3 regions of the Pseudarthrobacter sp. TRD_SC_9 genome follow, and region 1 is predicted to be linked to each of the others. Evidence: riboswitches for the same ligand, from Rfam matches in the RefSeq annotation. Region 1 holds a riboswitch; each other region holds the start of a gene.
The links. A riboswitch is a leader RNA that binds a small molecule or an ion and turns the genes downstream of it on or off. The one in region 1 is predicted to bind cyclic di-AMP.
Positions count from the first base shown of each region.

Region 2: it holds a riboswitch for cyclic di-AMP, as region 1 does, so the genes downstream of both, ACWA13_RS09875 (C40 family peptidase) here and ACWA13_RS04820 (M23 family metallopeptidase) in region 1, are expected to answer to the same signal.
Region 3: it holds a riboswitch for cyclic di-AMP, as region 1 does, so the genes downstream of both, ACWA13_RS03775 (aggregation-promoting factor C-terminal-like domain-containing protein) here and ACWA13_RS04820 (M23 family metallopeptidase) in region 1, are expected to answer to the same signal.

Region 1 covers NZ_CM143956.1:1,004,478-1,011,116, forward strand. The annotation lists gene serC (phosphoserine transaminase) at 1-782, opposite strand, end outside; gene ACWA13_RS04815 (metal-dependent transcriptional regulator) at 1,060-1,755, shown strand; cyclic di-AMP (ydaO/yuaA leader) riboswitch at 1,923-2,127, shown strand; gene ACWA13_RS04820 (M23 family metallopeptidase) at 2,131-2,967, shown strand; cyclic di-AMP (ydaO/yuaA leader) riboswitch at 3,096-3,274, shown strand; gene ACWA13_RS04825 (C40 family peptidase) at 3,336-4,040, shown strand; gene ACWA13_RS04830 (NlpC/P60 family protein) at 4,139-4,918, shown strand; gene ACWA13_RS04835 (HNH endonuclease) at 5,125-5,625, shown strand; gene mobA (molybdenum cofactor guanylyltransferase) at 5,715-6,398, shown strand; gene ACWA13_RS04845 (DUF6457 domain-containing protein) at 6,379-6,639, shown strand, end outside.
Region 2 covers NZ_CM143956.1:2,114,913-2,121,551, forward strand. The annotation lists gene ACWA13_RS09855 (endonuclease/exonuclease/phosphatase family protein) at 1-607, shown strand, start outside; gene ACWA13_RS09860 (NUDIX domain-containing protein) at 601-1,161, opposite strand; gene ACWA13_RS09865 (glucose 1-dehydrogenase) at 1,328-2,221, shown strand; gene ACWA13_RS09870 (DNA alkylation repair protein) at 2,227-2,748, opposite strand; cyclic di-AMP (ydaO/yuaA leader) riboswitch at 3,009-3,175, shown strand; gene ACWA13_RS09875 (C40 family peptidase) at 3,179-4,024, shown strand; gene ACWA13_RS09880 (ribonuclease Z) at 4,138-5,031, opposite strand; gene ACWA13_RS09885 (alpha-L-fucosidase) at 5,258-6,550, shown strand.
Region 3 covers NZ_CM143956.1:785,080-791,718, forward strand. The annotation lists gene ACWA13_RS03760 (phosphatase PAP2 family protein) at 1-704, shown strand, start outside; gene upp (uracil phosphoribosyltransferase) at 738-1,373, shown strand; gene ACWA13_RS03770 (glyoxalase superfamily protein) at 1,457-1,834, shown strand; gene ACWA13_RS03775 (aggregation-promoting factor C-terminal-like domain-containing protein) at 1,879-2,700, opposite strand; cyclic di-AMP (ydaO/yuaA leader) riboswitch at 2,705-2,883, opposite strand; gene ACWA13_RS03780 (MarR family winged helix-turn-helix transcriptional regulator) at 3,132-3,614, shown strand; gene ACWA13_RS03785 (DMT family transporter) at 3,757-4,077, shown strand; gene ACWA13_RS03790 (DMT family transporter) at 4,153-4,557, shown strand; gene ACWA13_RS03795 (winged helix-turn-helix domain-containing protein) at 5,188-6,039, shown strand; gene ACWA13_RS03800 (SixA phosphatase family protein) at 6,137-6,639, shown strand, end outside.

The sequences.
Region 1 (6,639 bases):
GCGTCCAGGGTAACCAGCGTGGACAGCGCCGGAGTGTTGTAGGTCTGGTTCAGGCGGGAGTTGTCGATGGCCGTCTGCAGGTTCAGGAAGTCCGGAATCCAGCGGTCGCTCTGCTCGATCCGGGCCGCGCGCTCGATAGCGGCGGGGGAGAAGAGGCCGAGCCACAGGCCGCCGTCGGACGCGAAGTTCTTCTGCGGGGCGAAGTAGTAGACGTCGGTTTCGGCGACGTCCACGTCCAGGCCCCCGGCCGCGGAGGTAGCGTCGATGGCCACCAGGGAACCGGCGTCGGCACCCTCGACGCGGCGGACAGGAGCGGCAACGCCGGTGGACGTCTCATTCTGCGGCCAAGCGTAGAGGTCCACGCCGGCCTCTGCCACCGCAACCGGACGCGTTCCGGGATCTGCCTTGATGATGCTGGATTCTGCCAGGAACGGTGCCTTATTGGTGGCAGCGGCGAACTTGGAGCCGAACTCGCCGAAGGAGAGGTGCTGCGCCTTGGTCTCCACCAGGCCAAACGCTGCGACATCCCAGAAGGCAGTGGAGCCGCCGACGCCCAGGACCACTTCGTAGCCCTCAGGTGCGCGGAAGAATGCGGACAGGCCGTCCCGGACCGAACCCACGAGATTCTTCACGGGTGCCTGGCGGTGCGAAGTGCCGAGGATGGTGGTGGACGCAGCGGAGAGTGCTTCCAGCTGCTCCGCCCGTACCTTGGACGGGCCGGCGCCGAAACGTCCGTCCTGTGGCACGAGATTGGCGGGGATGGTGATGCTGGCGTCGCTCACAAGGGCTCCAAATTCGTAGGGACAGTTTGGCCGCAGCGGCCGTCGGACGGGACAGTCAGTGTTGGCTGCTGTAGAGGCCGCTTTCATTCTGCCTGACTACGCTGTCCTCCGGGAACTGGAGCTGTCACAGTGGGGACTTTTGGCGGCCGGCTACAACCCGGCGGGATTATCCGGAGTAATTCAAAATAGGCTAAGCTGTGGACCTGATAAGCGACGCGCTATCAGTACGCGATACGGTGGACGAACGCGTGGGACTGCGCTCAAGGAGCTGAGCTGGATGACGGATCTGATCGATACCACGGAGATGTATCTTCGGACCATTTTGGAGCTTGAAGAAGAGAACATCGTGGCACTTCGCGCCCGCATTGCGGAGCGGCTGCGCCACTCGGGACCAACGGTTTCGCAGACCATCGGGCGCATGGAACGTGACGGCCTGGTGGTCGTTGCCGGCGACCGGCACCTGGAACTGACCGAACCCGGGCGCAAACGTGCCACAGAGGTTATGCGCAAGCACCGGCTGGCCGAACGCCTCCTGTCGGACATCATCGGGCTGGATTGGGCCTATGTCCATGACGAGGCCTGCCGCTGGGAGCACGTGATGAGTGAGCGTGTTGAACAGCGCATCTATGAACTGTTGGACCACCCCACTGAGTCGCCGTACGGCAATCCCATCCCGGGCCTGGCGGCACTCGGCGGCGAAGTGGGTTCCGCCTTCACTGACGGCGTGATCAACCTGCTGGAAGCCATGGCCGGTTACAGTCCGGAATCAACCGTGCGGGTCTGTCGGCTGGCGGAGCCCATCCAGGTTGAACCGGAGTTGCTTGTGCAACTGGATGAGGGCGGGATCCGCCCGGGCACGGACGTCACCCTGGAGCGCGTGGGGGAGTACATCTCCGTGCGGGTTGCCGGCATCGAAGGCGCCCTCGAATTGCCGCCGGAAGTTGCAGCCCACGTCTTTGTGAAGCTCTCCTGATTAGTCTTGCGACCTCGGCCGTCTCTTGCGCGAGGCAAAAAATGATAAGCGCACCTTCCGTTTATAACGGAATTGTTACTGTCCGGCCTCATCGCCTATAGTTAACCTTCGACGCCGATACCTAAGCGTTATCTGGTCCGAAAGCCTAGCTCTGCCAGCGGACCGGGAGTTCGAGTCACCTTTCTGGCAGGGGCGGGGGAACCACAATCGGCCGTTTTCGAGCGGCCTTGGGGTGAAGTCCGCAGCGGCAGTCCTTTTGATAAACGAATCCCCTGGATATCTGTGCGTCAAGATGACCTGCTTTGCGGGCCGGGTCGCTAACTCTCTGATCCGAATCCGACAGCTAACTTCGCAGGCTTCCAGAGAGGAAAATACTTGAGCACGCAGAATTACAGGGGCCGCCGTCGCGCCGTCGGCTCCGCTTCGCAGCCACGGGTTGCTGAAGTCCCACTCGCGGACCGTCCCCGGGACCCGCAACGGGAAGCGCGCCGCCACCGGAGCCCGTTCCGGCAGCTTACTGACTTCGCTGCCGCCAGCGGCATCGGCCAGAAGGCCGGCATCGGGCTGGCCGCCACGGGCCTGATCCTGACGATTACCGTCCCCGTGACCAGTCCGGTACTCGCCAATTCCACCCTTCCCATTGCCGCAACCAGTGCTTCTGCCGCCGTTGTTGCGGCGCCACAGCCCGACATTTCCGCGGAATCGGCAGCGCAGGTCGACTTCAGCCGCACGGCCGTCACTACGCAGGGCGATCCTGACGGAAAGCTCAAGCAGCTCCTCAGCGCCCAGGCCGCGGCTGCCGTGACCCCGGCCGCCTCCGTGGGCACCCTGGCTGGCCCGCTGGCCTCACTGACCACGGTTTCCCCTTACGGTTACCGCGTCAGCCCGATCACCGGAGGAACCGGCGACTTCCACCGTGGAACCGACTTTGCGGCCCAGTGCGGCACCCAAGTGCTCGCCGCCGCAACCGGCACTGTCACCTTCGCAGGCTGGCACCCCTACGGCGGCGGCAACCGTGTTGTAGTGGACCACGGCAACGGCCTGGAGACCACCTACAACCACCTGTCGTCCTTCAAGGCGTCGGTAGGCCAGAAGGTCAGCCGCGGCGACGTCGTGGCTTTCAGCGGCACCACAGGCGCTTCCACCGGCTGCCACCTCCACTTTGAGGTGCAGGTCAACGGTGAAGTCGTCGATCCCGCCGGCTGGCTGTAACCAAACGATGAACCGCTCTCGTTTCTTTGCAACACGCCGTGACCTGAATGTGACATTGAAGAAGAACTGCTGTACCGTCTAAACCGCGTCAACTTTTCCGAAGTTGACGTTCTTGAGTGGATTGCCTAACTCTGCCACCGCCCAAGGTCCGTTCGCATGACATCGTCTGGCAGAGACGGGGGAACCAAATATGGCCTTCTTTGGAAGGCCTTGGGGTTAAGTCGCAAAGCTTCCTTGGAAGTGGCGCGGCCGGGTGAACTCCCATCCGAATCCGACAGCTCACCTCGCAGGCATTGGGAGAGGCTACTTACGTGTCGTCACGCCATAATCTTGCGCGCCACCGCGCCCAGCCGGTGCGCATCAACCCCATGGGAACTGTTTCGAAGGCCGTCAGCGCCAATGCCGGGACCGTAGGTCGTCAGGCAGCGGTTATTGCAGCAGCTTCCGGCCTTATCCTCAGCATCGGCCTTCCGGCCAACGCAGCAGACAGCACGGTAGGCGTCTCCGCCTCCCTTGAGTCGGCTTCCCAGACTTCACTGGCTGTCACGGCCGCCCCCACGGCCACCGTGTCGTTCGAGCGCCCCGTGATCACCACCGTCGCCGCCCCCGTGATTGAAGTCATTGAGCCCCGGTCCAACGACGAAGACGACGAAGCAGCAGGGGCAACCACCGCTACCGCTACCGCCACTGCCGCTACCGCAGTCACCACCAAAGCTCCCGAAGCTCCGGTTGCCACCTCGGCTGCAGCCTCAGGCCTGGCAGCTATTGCCTACACCGGCATCGGCAGCCCCTACGTCTGGGGTGGCAACACTCCCGCCGGCTGGGACTGCTCCGGCTTTACCCAGTGGGTCTACGCTCAGGCCGGCATCTCCATTCCGCGCACCGGTGCCTGGAACGCCATGACCCCCACGGGCGACCCGCAGCCGGGTGACCTCGTCATGCAGAACGGTGGCGCACACGTTGGCATCTACGTCGGCAACGGCATGATGATCAGCGCGCTGAACCCGTCCCAGGGCACGCTGCTGCATTCAGTAGCCGCCACGGGTTCGTCCTCCTTCTACACCCTCCGCTAAATCCCCGTTCGGGGCTTGCCTGCGTACCCCAAAAACGCCGCCACGCTCAAAACCTCGTGCCGCCCAACCGGCTAGAGGATTCGAAAGAGAGATCCCCAATGTCATCAAGTGCGTCTGCACGGCACCGCGCGGAGGTCACCAAGACCAGCGCGTTGGCCATCATTGCCAAGACCGTCGGCGACAACGCCGGCGGCGTGGGCCGTCAGGCCGCTGTCATTGCAGCGGCCTCCGGCCTTGTTTTGAGCAGCGGCGTTGCCGCCAACGCCGCTGACTCCGGTATTCAGCGTGAAGCGGCCACGGCCTCGGCGGTGGATGTCCGGTCATCGGTTCCGGCAGTCATCACCGCGGCCTCCAGCATTGCCATCTCCTTTGAGCGGCCTGCAGTAACCACCACGCCGGCCCCCGTCGAAGAAGAGCCGGCACCTGCTGTTGAGGTCAAGGCAGCCCCGGAAGAAGCAGCCCCGGAAAAAGAAGTCGCAGCAGCGCCGGTGGTCCGGCAGGCGGTGGCCGCTTCCACGGCTGCCCCGGCTCCGGCCGCCGCTTCCACCGGGCTCAACTCCACCATCCTGGCCGCCGCCTACGCGCAGATCGGCGTTAACCAGGACTGCACCATGCTCGTCACCAACTCGCTGGCAGCAGTGGGCATCCACTTCCACGACTGGCCGGCCGGTTACCTGTCCCTGGGACGCACCGTCAGCGCAGCCGAGGCCCAGCCGGGCGACATCATCTACTACGCCGACGGTGGCGCGGGCGTTGCACACGTAGCGATCTACGCTGGAAACGGCCAGGCTGTCCACGGCGGCTACAACGGCAACCAGACAGTCCTCTTCAGCGTCAACGTTGGTTCCGGGCCGGTTTTCATCCGCGTCAACGGCTAACAGCTCCCCGTGAGATGCGGCAGGGACTTCCACTTTGGTGGGAGTCCCTGCTGCATTTAACTTCAGGACACGGTCTTTACCGGACGCCCGATTAGCCCTAAACGGCCTGCGGTGTTTACTCTGGACTTGTCGATCCATAGCCCGGACATGCCGAGGGCAGCCGGCCCTCGTGCCCCTGACGGGTGCGGCCGTGAAGAGGTATGTGCATGCGCACTCTCGTTCTGAATGCTGGATATGAACCGCTGGCGGTTATCACCTTCCGCCGGGCGCTGGTGCTTGTGCTCACAGGAAAAGCCAGTGTGGTTGCTGAGGGGGAGGACCCCGTCGTCGGACCACAGGAAATACTGGGCAGACCCTCCGTGATCCTGCTCAATCGCTACATCCGTCCCCGCTACAACAGGGCGACGGCGGTCAGCCGCCGTGGCGTGCTTCGCCGCGACGGACACCGCTGTGCCTATTGCGGCAAGGCGGCGCACACCATTGACCACGTGCACCCTAAGTCACGTGGCGGGGCTGACTCCTGGGAGAACCTGGTTGCCGCGTGCCTGCGCTGCAACAACGCCAAGGGCGATCACACCCCGGCGGAAATGGGCTGGAAGTTGCGCTTTGTCCCGGAACCTCCACAGGGCACCATATGGCAGATCAAGGAGCTGGAAAAGCCTGCACCGGCATGGGATCCCTTCCTGCTGCCGGAAAACGCCGCCTGACCAGCAGCCCTCGGGTGTCACCTTCGTCCTGCACGGCATAGACCGCCACCCGGGGCGAAGTTGGGCAGCCTGGGAGGTACGCTGGGGCGGTGGATTACGATGCCCTGATTTTGGCAGGAGGACGCTCTGCCCGGCTGGGCGGGGTGCCTAAGTCCAGGTTGCTCTATGATGGCGTCGCGCTGCTGGATCGGACGGTTGCCGCCGCTCGGGGAGCGCAGCGGATTGTGGTAGTTGGACCCGCGGACCAGTTGCCCCCGGAAGTGTTGCACGCGCGCGAAGACCCGCCATTCAGTGGGCCAGCAGCTGCCATAGCCGCCGGGCTTGCCGCCCTTTCGCGGAATCGCCATCCCATGGCTTTCACCTTGGTCCTGGCGTGCGATATGCCGCTGGTGAGCCTGGCCGTTCCCGCCCTCCTGAAGGCTTGTGCTGCCGGATCGGGACTCGGAGAGCAAGGCTTCGAGGGCATCGCTGCGGTCTCGCCCGACGGCCGTCGCCAGCCGCTTGCCGCCCTTTATAGCACTGCCCTGCTACAAAAAAACGCTGACGAAATGTCCTCGCTCGGAAAACTCACGAACGGCTCGGTCCGGGCTCTCCTTGCTAATCTTGACGTGGTGACTGTCCCGGTCCCCGAGGGTTCCACGGACGACGTCGATACCTGGGCTGATGCTGAGGCCTTAGGAATTGAGCGGGCAGACCCACCAAACGGATCCGGCCAGCGCCTGGATGAAGCTACCTTGGAGGCAGACGGTGAAGATGCAGGACGAGATTCTTGAGGACTGGAGCAAGTTCCTGCTCGCTGCCTTCGAACTGGAGGGCGTGGAAGTTGACGTAAGTGCTGTCCTGTCCCTGGCCGGGATCGCCGCGCACTCAATCGTCCGTCCAGCGGCCCCGCTGACCACCTTTATTGCCGGTTACGCTGCCGGTAAGGCCGCAGGCGCCGGCCAGTCCACGGCGCCGGCGGCCATGGCTGCCGCCATGGAGATGGCCCGGAAGCTCGCAGCGGAGTATCCACGA
Region 2 (6,639 bases), 1.1 Mb from region 1:
CGAATTCGGCGTGGATGCCATGTGCCTGCAGGAGTGCGATTCCAAAGACCTGCCCCCAACCCTTGGGCCGTTGAAGCTCGCGGACACCACGAAGACCAACCGCCTGGGACTGGCCATCTACTACCGCGAAGACCGCTTCACGGCTGTCAGCACCCAGTCCTTTGCCCTGCATAAGTCCTTTCATGACAGGATCCTGGCCCCCGCCCACGAGCGGCTGATCGGCACCCGCGTGGTGGACAACGAAACAGACCACCATCTGGTGATTGGCTCATTCCACGCCGCCCCGCTGACGGCGTCAAACTCGCTCCGCCGCAAGCAGATCCACGCCGCGCATGCGGAACTGCTCACCATGGGAAGCGGCCTGATGACGCTGATGGTGGGCGACTTCAACTACCCCTTCTTCACCAAAAAGCTGGACACCCACATGAAGAACTCGGGCTATGCCTTGTCACTGAGTGACAAGCGGACCTACACCCGCTACAAGGTCTTCAAAGGTCACTTTGACTTCGCGACTTCCGTGGGGCTGAACATCACCAGCGTGCAGACGATGCCGCGGGGGAAGTCAGACCACCTCCCTATCCTGGTCACCGCCGAATACGGCTACTGACCGGCCAGTGCCAGCATCCTGGCGCTCAGTCCGTTCCAGGCCGCGGCGAAGCCCGGATGCAGGTCCAGGGCGGCGACCTCCGCCACCGGAACCCACCGCAGCTCAATGCTTTCCGGATCGCTGATCACCGGATCGAAGGGTTTGGTCACCTTCACCACCACCGTGCTGTAGGACCAGTAGCCCAGGTCCAGGGCCGACGTGAAAAGGACTTCGACGCCGTCCGAAGGCACAGCCGCTTCCTCAGAGGCCTCCCGCAGCGCGCCGGTCACAGCATCCTCGTCCTGATGCAGGGCACCGCCTGGCAGTCCCCAGGTTCCGCCATTGTGGCTCCAGACCGCGCGATGCTGCAGCAGCACGCCCTTGGCAGGATCGTACGCCAGCACTCCAGCAGCCCCGAAGCGCCCCCAGAACCTGCCGCGGTCACCCTCCACCCAGGCGTCGCCCGCGTCCCGGGGCTTGCTCCTGATACTGTGCGGAGCCTCTGAAGACAGCGCCTGGGCATGCAGCGCCCTGGCAGACCGCGCTTCAGAAGTGGCTGCTGTGTCCTGGTTCATCCTCCAAGTCTGACAGGCCGCATCCGTACGTGGGTCCGGCTTGGCATAAACGCCCGGCCACCCCTAGGCTAGGAACGTAAGCATGCTTAGCATTGTTTGCAGTTGCCAATGTCTGCAGTTGCCATTGTCTGCAGGTGCAGAGTCCAGCCACTCAAGAGGAGCGACCATGACGGACCAGTACACCTTCCGGAACCCCGTGACCGCCTACCCGGAGATTTCCCCGCCCAAACAGCACCAGCCGGAGCCCGGCCTTGATGCGGAACTGACGCCCAAAGCTGATCTGGGTGAGGAAACGTACCGCGGCACCGGCAGGCTTGACGGCCGGAAAGCGATAGTGACCGGAGCTGACTCGGGAATCGGCGCGGCCACTGCCATCGCATTCGCAAGGGAGGGTGCCGACGTCGTACTGTCCTACCTTCCGGAGGAAGAAGAGGACGCGGCACGGATCGCGGGCATCATCGAGGCCGCTGGCCGGAAAGCAGTCAAGGTACCCGGTGACCTGAAGGACCAGGCCACCTGCCGCGAACTGGTGGACACCGCAATTGCGGTCCTCGGCGGCGTGGACATCCTGGTCAACAATGCGGGAAAGCAGGTCGCTCAGGAGGAGATTGGTGGCATCACCGACGAGCAGTTCGACCACACCATGAAGACCAACGTCTACGCGATGTTCTGGCTGACCAAGGAGGCCGTCAAGCACATGCCGGCCGGTTCCACCATCATCAACACCACGTCGATCCAGGCCTACAACCCGTCACCTACGTTGATTGACTACGCCACCACCAAGGCCAGCATCAACAACTTCACCAAGGGCCTCGCGCAGCAGCTGGCACCGAAGGGCATCCGGGTCAACGCGGTGGCTCCCGGACCCATCTGGACGCCGCTGCAGGTCAGCAGCGGCCAGCCCAAGGAAAAGCTGCCTGAGTTTGGCCAGTCCACGCCGCTGGGCCGCGCCGGACAGCCGGCAGAGCTGGCGCCGGCCTACGTGTTTCTGGCGTCGGCCGAATCAAGCTATGTGGTGGGCGAAACACTAAACGTCAACGGTGGCAACCCGACACCATAAAGGACTTAGGGTGGATCCGACGATTTCGCCAGCAGGGCAGCCTGGCGCAGTCGCGGGTCTGCATCCTGGCCCCAGCGGGCAATAACGACGTCGGCCTTCCGCCGGTTCCGCCCGCTCAGCGCGGCCAGCAGCGGCAGGGTGACGTCGTTGACCAGCGGCCCGGCAAGCTCCTGAGTTTCGGCAGAACGCAGGAGGCCTTCGATCCTGGTCAAGTCCGAATGCCGAAGAAGACCCACCCGCGATTGCAGGAGAACCACGGCGGCGAGACGCCTTTCAAATACTGGCTTGCTTCCCGGCCGGGGACGTCCCCAGAGGGCGGATGCCAGCATGGTGACGCCGTCGTGGTCCAACTCCCTGAACTTGTTCAGCGCGTCGCGAACAGTGCCACGGACTGCGCCAATAGAGGAACCATAAGAGGCCAGGACGCCACCCAGCCGGGATTCGACGTCATCCACCCTGTACGAGGCGCCCTCGTTATGCAGGGTGCGGTCTATGAATCCTGCAGCCTGCTCTATTAGGCCCTGCACGTCAACCTCCCAATCAGCCCTCAGGACCGCTGACGGCATCGCTCGGCACCCACGAGGGCAAGTGCCACGAGTCCTGCCTGTAGGCACTGGCTGTGGTAACGAAAAGGCACATAGTTTCCTCAGCTTACCCATGCGACTCACTGAACACTCCCAGCTTGTTACCAGATTGTGACTTTCAGACGAGAAGAAGGTATTGTCGATGGGTGTCCCGCCCAACTCGGGACATTCCCTCCAGCATGCCGAGCCCTGCCGCTGGATCCGGGACCCCTTCGCTTGATGATGGCAGGGACGGGGGAACCAAGTTTTCACGGCTTCACAATGAAGCCTTGGGGTTAAGCCGGTAACGCTCTAGTTCGCATAGAGCACCGGCCGGGTATCTCCAACCCGAACCCGACAGCTCACCCCGCAGGCATAGGAGAGGCAATCAACCGTGTCTAAAAACGCAACCACCGCCCGTCACCGGGCAACCCCCGCCGGTTCTGTCGCCCTTGCAGGCCTCAGCTACACGGCAAAATCACACGCCCTGACCGTCGGCCGTCCTGCCCTGGCAGTTGCCGCGGCTTCCGGTCTGGTCTTCGGCGTAGGCGCCCCTGCCCAGGCCAGCGTTAACAGCTCTGAGTCCGCAGGCACCGTCCAGACGACGGCAACTGCCGCCCCGGCACCCGTGACCGTGGCACCGGCCGCAGCAACCGCCAACGTGCACACGGTTGTTTCCGGCGACACCCTCGGCGCAATTTCCGCAGCCTACGGCGTTAGCCTTGCCGATGTTCTGGCTGTCAACAACCTGGGAATGGCTTCGGTCATCTACCCCGGCGACCAAATCCAGATCCCCGGCGCAGGCACCGTAGCAGCAGCGCCGGCGCCCGCGGTAACCGTGGCTGCAACCACCGCTCCCGCACCTGCCCCGGCACCTGCCGCCTCACCGGTCAACCTGACCGCCATGTCCTCCACGGCTGCTTCCACCGGTACCGGTACCGGAGCTGCCCTGCTGGCACATGCATACGGCCAGATCGGCACCTACCAGGACTGCACCGCGATGGTTGAAAAAGCCCTCCGTTCCGTAGGCATCAGCGTCGGTGACATCGCTCCCTCCCACTTCTTCGCCTTCGGCAGCGTTGTTTCCACCCCGGCTCCCGGTGACTTGGTCATCACTGCCGGTCACGTGGGAATCTACGCCGGCGATGGCCAGGTTGTCAGCGGCGGCGTTGACGGCAACCGTACCGAGGTTCACTCCATCAGCTGGCTCAGCGGAGCTTCCTTCGTACGCGTTCCGTAACATCCTGCGCAGTATCTTCTAGCGCTACCGGCTCCGGCCCCACGCTTTTGAAAGAAAGCGTGGGGCCGGAGTTTTTTAGTGCCCGCTCCCTCCGGCTGCAGGCAGCGCTTCCGTCATCGCAGGCTACGGCGCTTTGGAAACCTGATTCTGTCCAGGTCCTTCGCCGCGATCACCTCGGCGGATCCGGCGCGGGCAGCGGCCTGCCCTGCCAGCAGGGCGGTGTCGTCGCCGTAGCGCGAGGAGAAGTGGGTGAGGGCGAGGGTCCGGACGCCACCTGCGTTCGCCAGCTTGCCCGCTTGCCCGGCGGTGAGATGGCGGTACTCGTCGGCGAGCGCCACATCCTCGTCACTGAAAGTCGATTCGGCTACCAGCAGGTCAGCGCCTTGTGCCAGTTCTTCGGCTCCCTGACATTCGGCTGTATCCATCACGAAGGCGAAGCTTTGACCGGGACGCGGAATGCTGACATCCTCCAGCAGCACGCCGGCAACGCGGCCTTCACGCTGCAGGCGTCCGACGTCGTGTCCCCTGATTCCTGCAGCAGCAAGCCGTTCGGGCAGCAGGGTCCGGCCGTCAGGTTCCGTAAGCCGGTAGCCGTAGGTCTCGATACGGTGCTTCAGCGGCCGGACCTCGAGGTCATCGGCAATGGCCCCGGCGCCCCCATGCGGGTGGAACCTCAGGTCAAGGCCCGGGGTCGCGACCGACACCAGCGCACGGACTACGTCTTCGCCCGACGCCGGATAGTGCAGGTGCACGGGGTGCGTGACGCCGTCGAGCACCATGCGCGAGAGTACGCCCGGCAGGCCATAACAATGATCACCGTGAACATGCGTGAGGCAGATCCGCGTTACCCGGGATGCCGAAACGCCGGCGTGGATCATTTGCCGCTGCGTGCCCTCCCCAGGATCAAACAGCAGGCCTTCGCCGTCCCAGCGAAGCAGGTAGCCGTTGTGGTTGCGGGTCCGGGTGGGCACCTGGGAGGCAGTGCCGAGGACAATGAGTTCGCGCATGCAACCGAGTCTGCACCCCATTTGGGCAGTCAACCACTACATCTGACCTCTGACCGGGCTGTTTCACCGCGGTGCTGCCACCGATTCACATACGGGATGACGCTTCCTGCAGATTCATCTGATCAATGCTTGACCCCTGACAGCACCTCCCCTACCGTTCAAAGTGACGCTGCGGCTGTGCGCGCGCCCTGACCGAACCCTGCATCAGCACAACGCGAGGAGATTCATGACCGCCGAAGTTACTGTCTCCCCCGATCCCGCATGGTTTGTGCAGGACCGGTTAGGGATGTTCGTGCACTGGGGACTGTACTCTCTGGGAGCCAGGCACGAGTGGCTCAAGAACCGCGAACGCCTGAGCGACGAGCAGTACCGGAAGTACTTCACGCACTTTGACCCGGATCGCTACGACCCCAGGGAGTGGGCCAGGCAGGCCCGGCTGGCGGGCATGAAGTACGTGGTGCTCACCGCTAAGCATCACGACGGCTTCTGCCTATGGGATACCGCCCTGACCGACTATAAGATCACCCGGACGCCGTTTGGTGTTGACGCAATCGGACCCTTCATGGATGCCGTACGTGCCGAAGGCCTCCGGGTTGGTTTGTATTACTCACTCATCGACTGGCATCATCCGGAATTCCCGGTGGACGGAGTCCATCCGCAGCGCGACGACGAGGAGTTCAAAGCCCGTGAGGCCGGCCGGGACATCGCACGCTACCGTGAGTACCTCCACGCCCAGGTCGAGGAGCTGCTCACCCTGCACGGACCAGTGGACCTGCTGTTCTTCGACTTTTCCTATGAACGCCAGTATTGGGGCGGCAAGGGTGCCGACGACTGGGGTTCGGAAGAGCTGCTGAGGATTGTGCGGCGGTTGTCGCCCGGAGCGTTCGTCAACGACAGGCTCGGGATTCCCGGCGACTACATCACGCCCGAGCAATATCAGCCGCTCAAACCCCTGGAACGGGACGGCAAACCTGCCGTGTGGGAAGCCTGCCAGACGCTGAACGGCAGCTGGGGTTATGACCGGGATAACCACGACTTTAAGTCCGCCGAGACAGTGGTCAAGATGCTCGTGGACGGCGTCTCAAAGAACGGCAACCTGATCCTCAATGTCGGGCCCACAGGGCGTGGCGAGATCGAACCGGGCGCACGTGAGCTCCTTCATTCCCTGGGAGCTTGGATGGCAGACCATGAGCGGTCCATCCGGCACGCCGGGCCGTCCGGATTCGAGGCACCTACCGGAACCCGTCTGACCCAGCGGCGCGACCGCCTGTACCTTCACGTCTTCGACTGGCCGTACCGGCATATCCACCTCTCCGGCCTGGCGGGACAGGTGGACTACGCCCAACTCATGCTTGACGCCTCGGAAGTAGCCATCCTGGACAACGATCCCAACCGCCCCGCGCACAACACCCAGATGGGCGGCCTGTCCGAGGGTACGCTCACCCTTGAACTTCCCGTGCAGCGCCCGGGCACGTTGGTGCCGGTCATAGAGCTCTTTCTCACCAGCCAGCCTTCCTGAACAAGCTGCGCCCCTCGAGGCGCGCCCCCAATGTGGAGGTTCCTGGCTAACAGCCGCTCACCCCCAGTCGCTGCGCTGCCCTCCCTCTG
Region 3 (6,639 bases), 220 kb from region 1:
GGGCGGAGGTCTACGAGAGCGTAGTGGATGAGGAAGGGCTGGCCTCCCTGGATATCCCCGCGCTCCAGTACGCGCAGAGCCTGCGGACCCCCCAACTTGATGCCGCCATGACGGCGTTTACCAACGTCGGCGGCGGGATCGGTATGCCCATCCTCGCGTCCGTCCTCACCGTCTGGCTGATGTATCTGGGCCGCAACTGGCGTCCGTTAATCCTGGTGGCTGGCGCCGCCGCCGTGTCCACCACGGCCACCACCGTGGGTAAGGGATTGGTAGGCAGGACCCGTCCGGACCATATCGACGCCGTCCCGCCGTTTGAAACCTCACCCTCGTTTCCCAGCGGGCACACCCTCAACACCACGGTGGTAATCGGCGTGCTGGTCTACGTGATGTGCCTCCAGTTCGATATCCTCTGGGCCAGGATCACCGCCATCACGGCAGGCTCGCTGTTTATCATCGCAATGGGTCTCAGCAGGGTGTACCTGGGCCATCACTGGCTGACCGACGTCGTGGCCGCCTGGCTGTTGGGGCTCGCGTGGCTGGGGATAGTGATTCTGGCACACCGGCTCTTTTACGCCATCGCCCGCCGCGAGCACGTGGGCCCGGCCCCGTCGTTCGACAGGCCTATAGTACGGGACGTGGTGAAGGAAGAGATCACGCACAATGCGGAGGACTCCGGCCGGCCCGGCGGACCCAGCCGGCAATAAAATCCTCAGTGACCGGATGATAGTTTTGACCTCATGCGCACACTCGTCGTGGACCACCCGCTGGTCGCCCACAAACTCACCGTTCTCCGCGACAAAAACACCCCGTCGCCGGTCTTCCGGCAGCTGACCGAGGAACTGGTAACGCTCCTGGCCTATGAGGCCACGCGCGATGTCCGTACCCAGGACGTCACCATTGAAACGCCCGTTGCCACCACTATCGGCACCGCGTTCACTAAGCCCACGCCGCTGGTGGTTCCCATCCTGCGCGCCGGTCTGGGCATGCTCGAGGGCATGACCAAGCTGGTTCCCACCGCGGAGGTCGGCTTCCTGGGCATGGCCCGGGACGAGGAAACCCTGGACATCATCACCTATGCCGAGCGCCTCCCGGAGGACCTCACGGACCGGCAGATCTTCGTGCTGGACCCCATGCTTGCCACCGGCGGGACCCTGCGCGAAGCCATCAAGTTCCTCTTCCGCCGCGGCGCCTCGGACGTTACGTGCATCTGCCTGCTGGCAGCGCCGGAAGGCCTGGCCAAGCTGGAAGAAGAGCTGGCCGACGCCAACGTGACCATTGTGCTTGCGTCCATTGACGAGAAACTCAACGAGAAGTCCTACATTGTTCCCGGTCTGGGCGACGCCGGCGACAGGCTCTACGGCGTAGCGGGCTAAGATCCGCTTTGGATAGACGTAAGGGCCGGCTTCAAATTGAACCGGCCCTTCCGTCTGTCCGGCCCCAGGGCTAGCCTGTCCGAATGGAATGGAAACTTGAACTTGCGTTTGTGCCCGTGTCCGACGTCGATGCGGCCAAGGACTTTTATGTCAACAAAGTGGGATTCAACGCGGACCATGACCACCGAGTGAGCGACACCTTGCGGTTCGTGCAGCTGACGCCGCCCGGCTCAGCCTGTTCCATCGCGATCGGTGAAGGCATCAGCGACGCACTTCCGGGCACCGCCCCCAATCTCCAGTTGGTGGTGAGCGATATCCATGAAGCGCACCGGCACCTCACGGAGAAGGGCGTGGACGTCAGCGACGTGGAGATCCTTGACTGGGGACACTTTGTGTACTTTGCCGATCCCGACGGCAATCAGTGGTCTGTCCAGTACATGCCATACCGGGACGCGGGGTAGAACCCGCCAGTTCTTCCCCGCCTTGCTAAAGAGCGTGAGGACTTTTAGTACCAGTTGTTGGCAAGGTGGAAGTTCAAGGCGCCGCACGGGGACTGGTAGCGCTCCTGGATGTAGTTCAGGCCCCAGTTGATCTGGGTGCGGTAGTTGGTGAGGTAGTCAGCACCGGCGCTTGCCATTTTTTCGGCCGGCAGTGACTGGACGATTCCGTAAGCGCCGCTGGTGGGGTTGGTGGCGGTAGTAGTCCAGTCCGATTCCTTGGTCCAGAGCGTGGTCAGGCACGGCATCTGGCCGGCGCCCCAGCCGTAGGAACCCAGTTGGCTCAGCGCGTAGGCCTGGGCACCAGCGGGGTCGTTGACGGCAACAGGTTCGGGCGCAGCAGCGGGAGCGGGCGCCACGGGCGCTGGCTCTACGGGTGCCGGAGCGGGAGCAGGTTCTGCCGGTGCAGCGGCCGGAGCCGGTTCAACAGGCGCCTCCGGGGAAGGCGCAGGCGCCGGTACCGGATCCGCTTTCATCGCGGACTGCTCCGCCGCTGCTGAAGCAAGCGCCTCGGCGGGAGTGGAGTTCGCCGCCGACTCCGGCAAGACAGCCTGGACAACGGACGCCGGTGCCATCGGATTACTGCCAGCCTGACCGGCAGCGGCAGCGCCGATGAGCAGGGCGCAGGACGCCGTCACCACGGCAGCGCGCCGGACTACGCCCAGAACGGCTGTGCGGCGGCTGGGTACCGGATGCGCCGAGTCAACAACTCGGCTGCGGACAGTGCGGATGGAACTTGTGGGAACGGCGGTTGATTCAGCGGTGCGGCGCCGGCCATGGGCCTGCTCCGTACCGTTTTTCACGCGCGCGTGATCCTGGTAATCAGTCATGATGATTTAGCCTCTCAACGCCTGCGGAGTTAGCTGTCGGATTCGGATGAGGTCATCCGGCCACGCGGAACAATCACGCGATGGCTTCACCCCTAGGGCGACTCGTGCCCGGGACTGTGGGTTCCCCGCCTCTGCCTGATCATGAGGAATCCGGGTGGCGGCAGAGCTCGGCATTCACCCGGTCATGCAGCCGGAACGGTGGCCACACCCCATCCACGGTACAGGGGTTTGCCACCTTAGTCACGTTTTGGTAACGGAGATCACGAGGGGGCGCCGGGTTTCCGCTCGATTTCCGCTCGGTTGGATGATGGGCCGCCCGCCCCTCCTCTTGCTGAGCCACTCCTCGCGGCGAACGGGCCGTCGGGGGAGTCGCGACGGAGGCTTTCGGACAAGTGTTTGCCGTGCGGGTGCGGCTGCGGTAAGTTATCTGTATGCACATGCAGATATCTGAAGAAAGTGACCCCTCGGGGTCCGGGGACATCAGTGCGGCTTGGTCTCGGGTTGCCGTATTCGCCTCCGCAGTGGACGCGAGTCTAGGCAAGTGGCTCACGGATACCCATGGAATCGGCCTGACGGACTACCGTGCGCTCGCGCATATCGCCCATGCCTCCGACAAAGAGTTGCGCGTCAACGAGCTCGCCCAGCAGATAGGTCTGAACCAGAGTTCTACCACACGCCTGGTGAGCCGCCTGGAGAAAAAGAACCTGACGTACCGCGACGCCTGCCCCGACGACGCGCGTGGAGTCTACGCCGTCATAACCGAGCCTGGGGAAGCGCTGCTCCGAGAGGTGCGCGGCGTGTACGAGGATCGGGTGCGTGAGCTTCTCAGCAACATTACTGTGCACTTTCCGGAACTCGATGCACACCAGCTCAGTGGGGCACTGCGTGATATCGGTGCCCTCACCTCGCCATAGGCTTCACCAGCAAAACGATTCGAAAAAGCCATCTCTACTTACATGCATGTACATGCAGTAAATTGCCATCCGCGTCCTCGAAAGCGGGACCAGATGCGATCGCCCGTACCTACCTCGCAACACCAACAAAAAGGAGAACATCATGAGTTGGATCTACCTGGGTATCGCCGTGATCTTCGAGATTGCCGTCGCCCTCGCAGCGAGCAAGGCACATGGCTTCACCCGCTTGTGGTGGACCATCACCACACTCGTCAGTGGCGCAGTCGCCACTTATTTCCTCAGCCTGGCGCTCCTGACCTTCGATGTCGGCGTCGGTTACGCGCTCTGGGTTTCGGTCGCCGGGGTCGGCATCACCATTCTCGGCGGTTTGCTCTTCGGTCAGCGCTTGAACTGGCGCCAGGGAGCCGGCATCGGAATCGTCATCATCGGTGTCGTCGGACTCCAGCTCAGTGGAGCCACGTGAGACTCCACACACGGTGCCCGCACCCCGCATCGGAACATCCACTTTTCCTTCCACTCTTCTAGAACGGACAGAACAATGAGGGCAACACCCGTCATCGACAGCAGGAACACCGGGGCCTGGCTCGTCTTGCTCGTGGCCGGCGTATTCGAAGTCGGCTACGCACTAAGCGTCGGCGGCAGCCAAGGGTTCAGCGTCCCGGGCTGGTCAATCTCCGCCCTCGCGTTCTTCCTTGCGACCCTGTTTTGCCTCAGCCTTGCCCTCAAGAAGATCGACGTGGGGATCGGCTACGCCGTATGGGCCGGCATTGGCTCGGTCGGCGCCGCCGTCCTCGGCCCGATCTTCTTCAACGAAACACTCACCCCGACCCGTGCCTTTTGGCTTGCCGTGATCATCGGCGGAGTCGTTTGGTTAAAACTCGCCGACAACCCCAAGGCCGAAAAAGCGGAAGATTCAGTCCTGGTTAGCGCCTCGCAGGAGTAAATGGACTGATCTCACGAAGGCCGGTGAAACCCGGTAGCAGGGGCAGGGGTGCGATGCCATCGCCGTCATTGTGCCGGGGGTCAAGACGGAGCCCTCGGTAAGCTATGAATGCCAGCCCAACAGCCCCCTCGTCGAAAGCTGGACTTTGTGGGAACTTTTCATTGCTGGTTAGTCCACTCAATTGAGAACTGAAGAAAAACCGCTTTGGGGCGATCTTCTCATTCAAAAATTCGGCTGGTTACGGTTTAAGGCTCTGTCAAGCGCAAAAGTGCTATCAGTCGAGGTCTTCTAGCGAATCGTGATGTGCGCCACAAACTACCGATTCGTCTCACTATCCGGACTAAAGCGTCCATTGTTACTTGCAAGTTCTTATTGTTACGTTGCACACTTCATTTGTGAACAAGAACTCAACAGCACCTGCAACTGCAGATTATTGGCCCAGCACACCCGCTGCTGCCGACATGCGCTGTTGTCGAATGCACGCCTAACTGTCAAACCCCAGAGAGTTTTTAGGCATTCGTCCCCAACAAGCCCAGTGCCGGGCAACTTCCCCAGAATGTGTTCCAACACTTCCGGGGAACTCAGCATTCGTGCCGCGATGACGGCCATTCACATTGAGGTAAGCATTCCATGTCAGTTGCATCCGGATACGTCCACATCTCAGTCCGCAACGCCAACAAGCCGGCCCAGCCAGCCGGCCTCCGGCAGGGCTATGTCCCCGGATCGGGCAGCAGTTTTCCCTCCGCTTCCAGCTACGCGCCGCAGGGTTACAACCCCAACTCCTATGGTCAGCTTCGGGCCGTGCCCGCCGCGGACCCGGCACCGGTGACCGCCCCCACCCCGGTCATTGCCGGTCCCGGCAGCGGTGTCCGCCCGGTCGCCAACGACACGGTTGCCCGTGGATTCGTCCTCTACATGGGCATCGACGAGGAGACTGCGGCGGCCGCAGGTACCTCAATTGCCAAGCTGGCGCAGGAAATCCGGGCTTATGCCCAGTCACTCGTTACAGGTGCCGAGAGCTATGCCGCCGTGGCAATCGCTCCCGCCAACGCACCCGGCTCGGCGCTCGACGTCGTACGTTCCACCTTCGGCGACCCCACAGTGAATGCCCGGCAGCGCACCGACAATACCCGGTTGCAGCAGGCGCAGGAGCCGCGTCCTTCCGGTGTTCTGATTGATCTTGCCCGCCGCGAAGTGCACCTTGACGGCGAATCGCTGAACCTGACGTTCAAGGAATTCGAACTGCTCAATTACCTTGTCGAGAACGGCACCCGGACGGTGGGCCGCGATGAACTCCTTGAGGGCCTGTGGCGCAACGCCGATGAGGTCCCCAACGAGCGCACCATCGACGTCCACATCCGCCGCCTCCGCTCCAAGCTGGGCCGCCTCGCCAACACGGTCCGTACCGTCCGTGGCCAGGGCTACAGGTTCTACGAGCACCCCGAGGTCGTCGTTTGGGCAGCACCGGAATACTCCATCTAGCTTTAGCTGCACCGAAAGCGCCTGTCCCGGAGTGGGATGGGCGCTTTCGCTTTAAACCCCCGGTTACCGTGCGGACAGCGACGGATAGGGTGGGGGGATGAGTGAGCATCACATTCGGCGGCTGATTATCATGCGCCATTCCAAGGCTGACTGGCCTGGCGGTGTGGGTGACCACGACCGTCCCTTGGAGGAACGCGGCCACTTGGAGGCACCGCTGGCGGGCCGTTGGCTGGTGGAGCAGGGCGTAGTTCCCGACTTCATTCTTTGCTCCAGCGCGCTGCGCACCCGGCAGACCTGTACCTGGGTGTGCTCGGAACTGGGCGACAAAGCACCAACGCCCAAGCTGGAGAGCGGTCTCTATGCCGCGCCAGCGACGCGCATGCTGACGGTGATCAACCATGTTCCGGATACCGTGACCACGCTGATGGTCATTGCGCACCTGCCCGGCGTGCAGGATCTTGCCGTGCATCTGGCGTCGCGCGATTCGGATCAGGAGGCCTACATGGACGCGGCCACCAAATATCCCACCAGCGCACTGACGGTGATGGAAACTGAGAAGCCTTGGGCCGAGCTGGATGGCCAGGATGCCCGGCTGGTCAG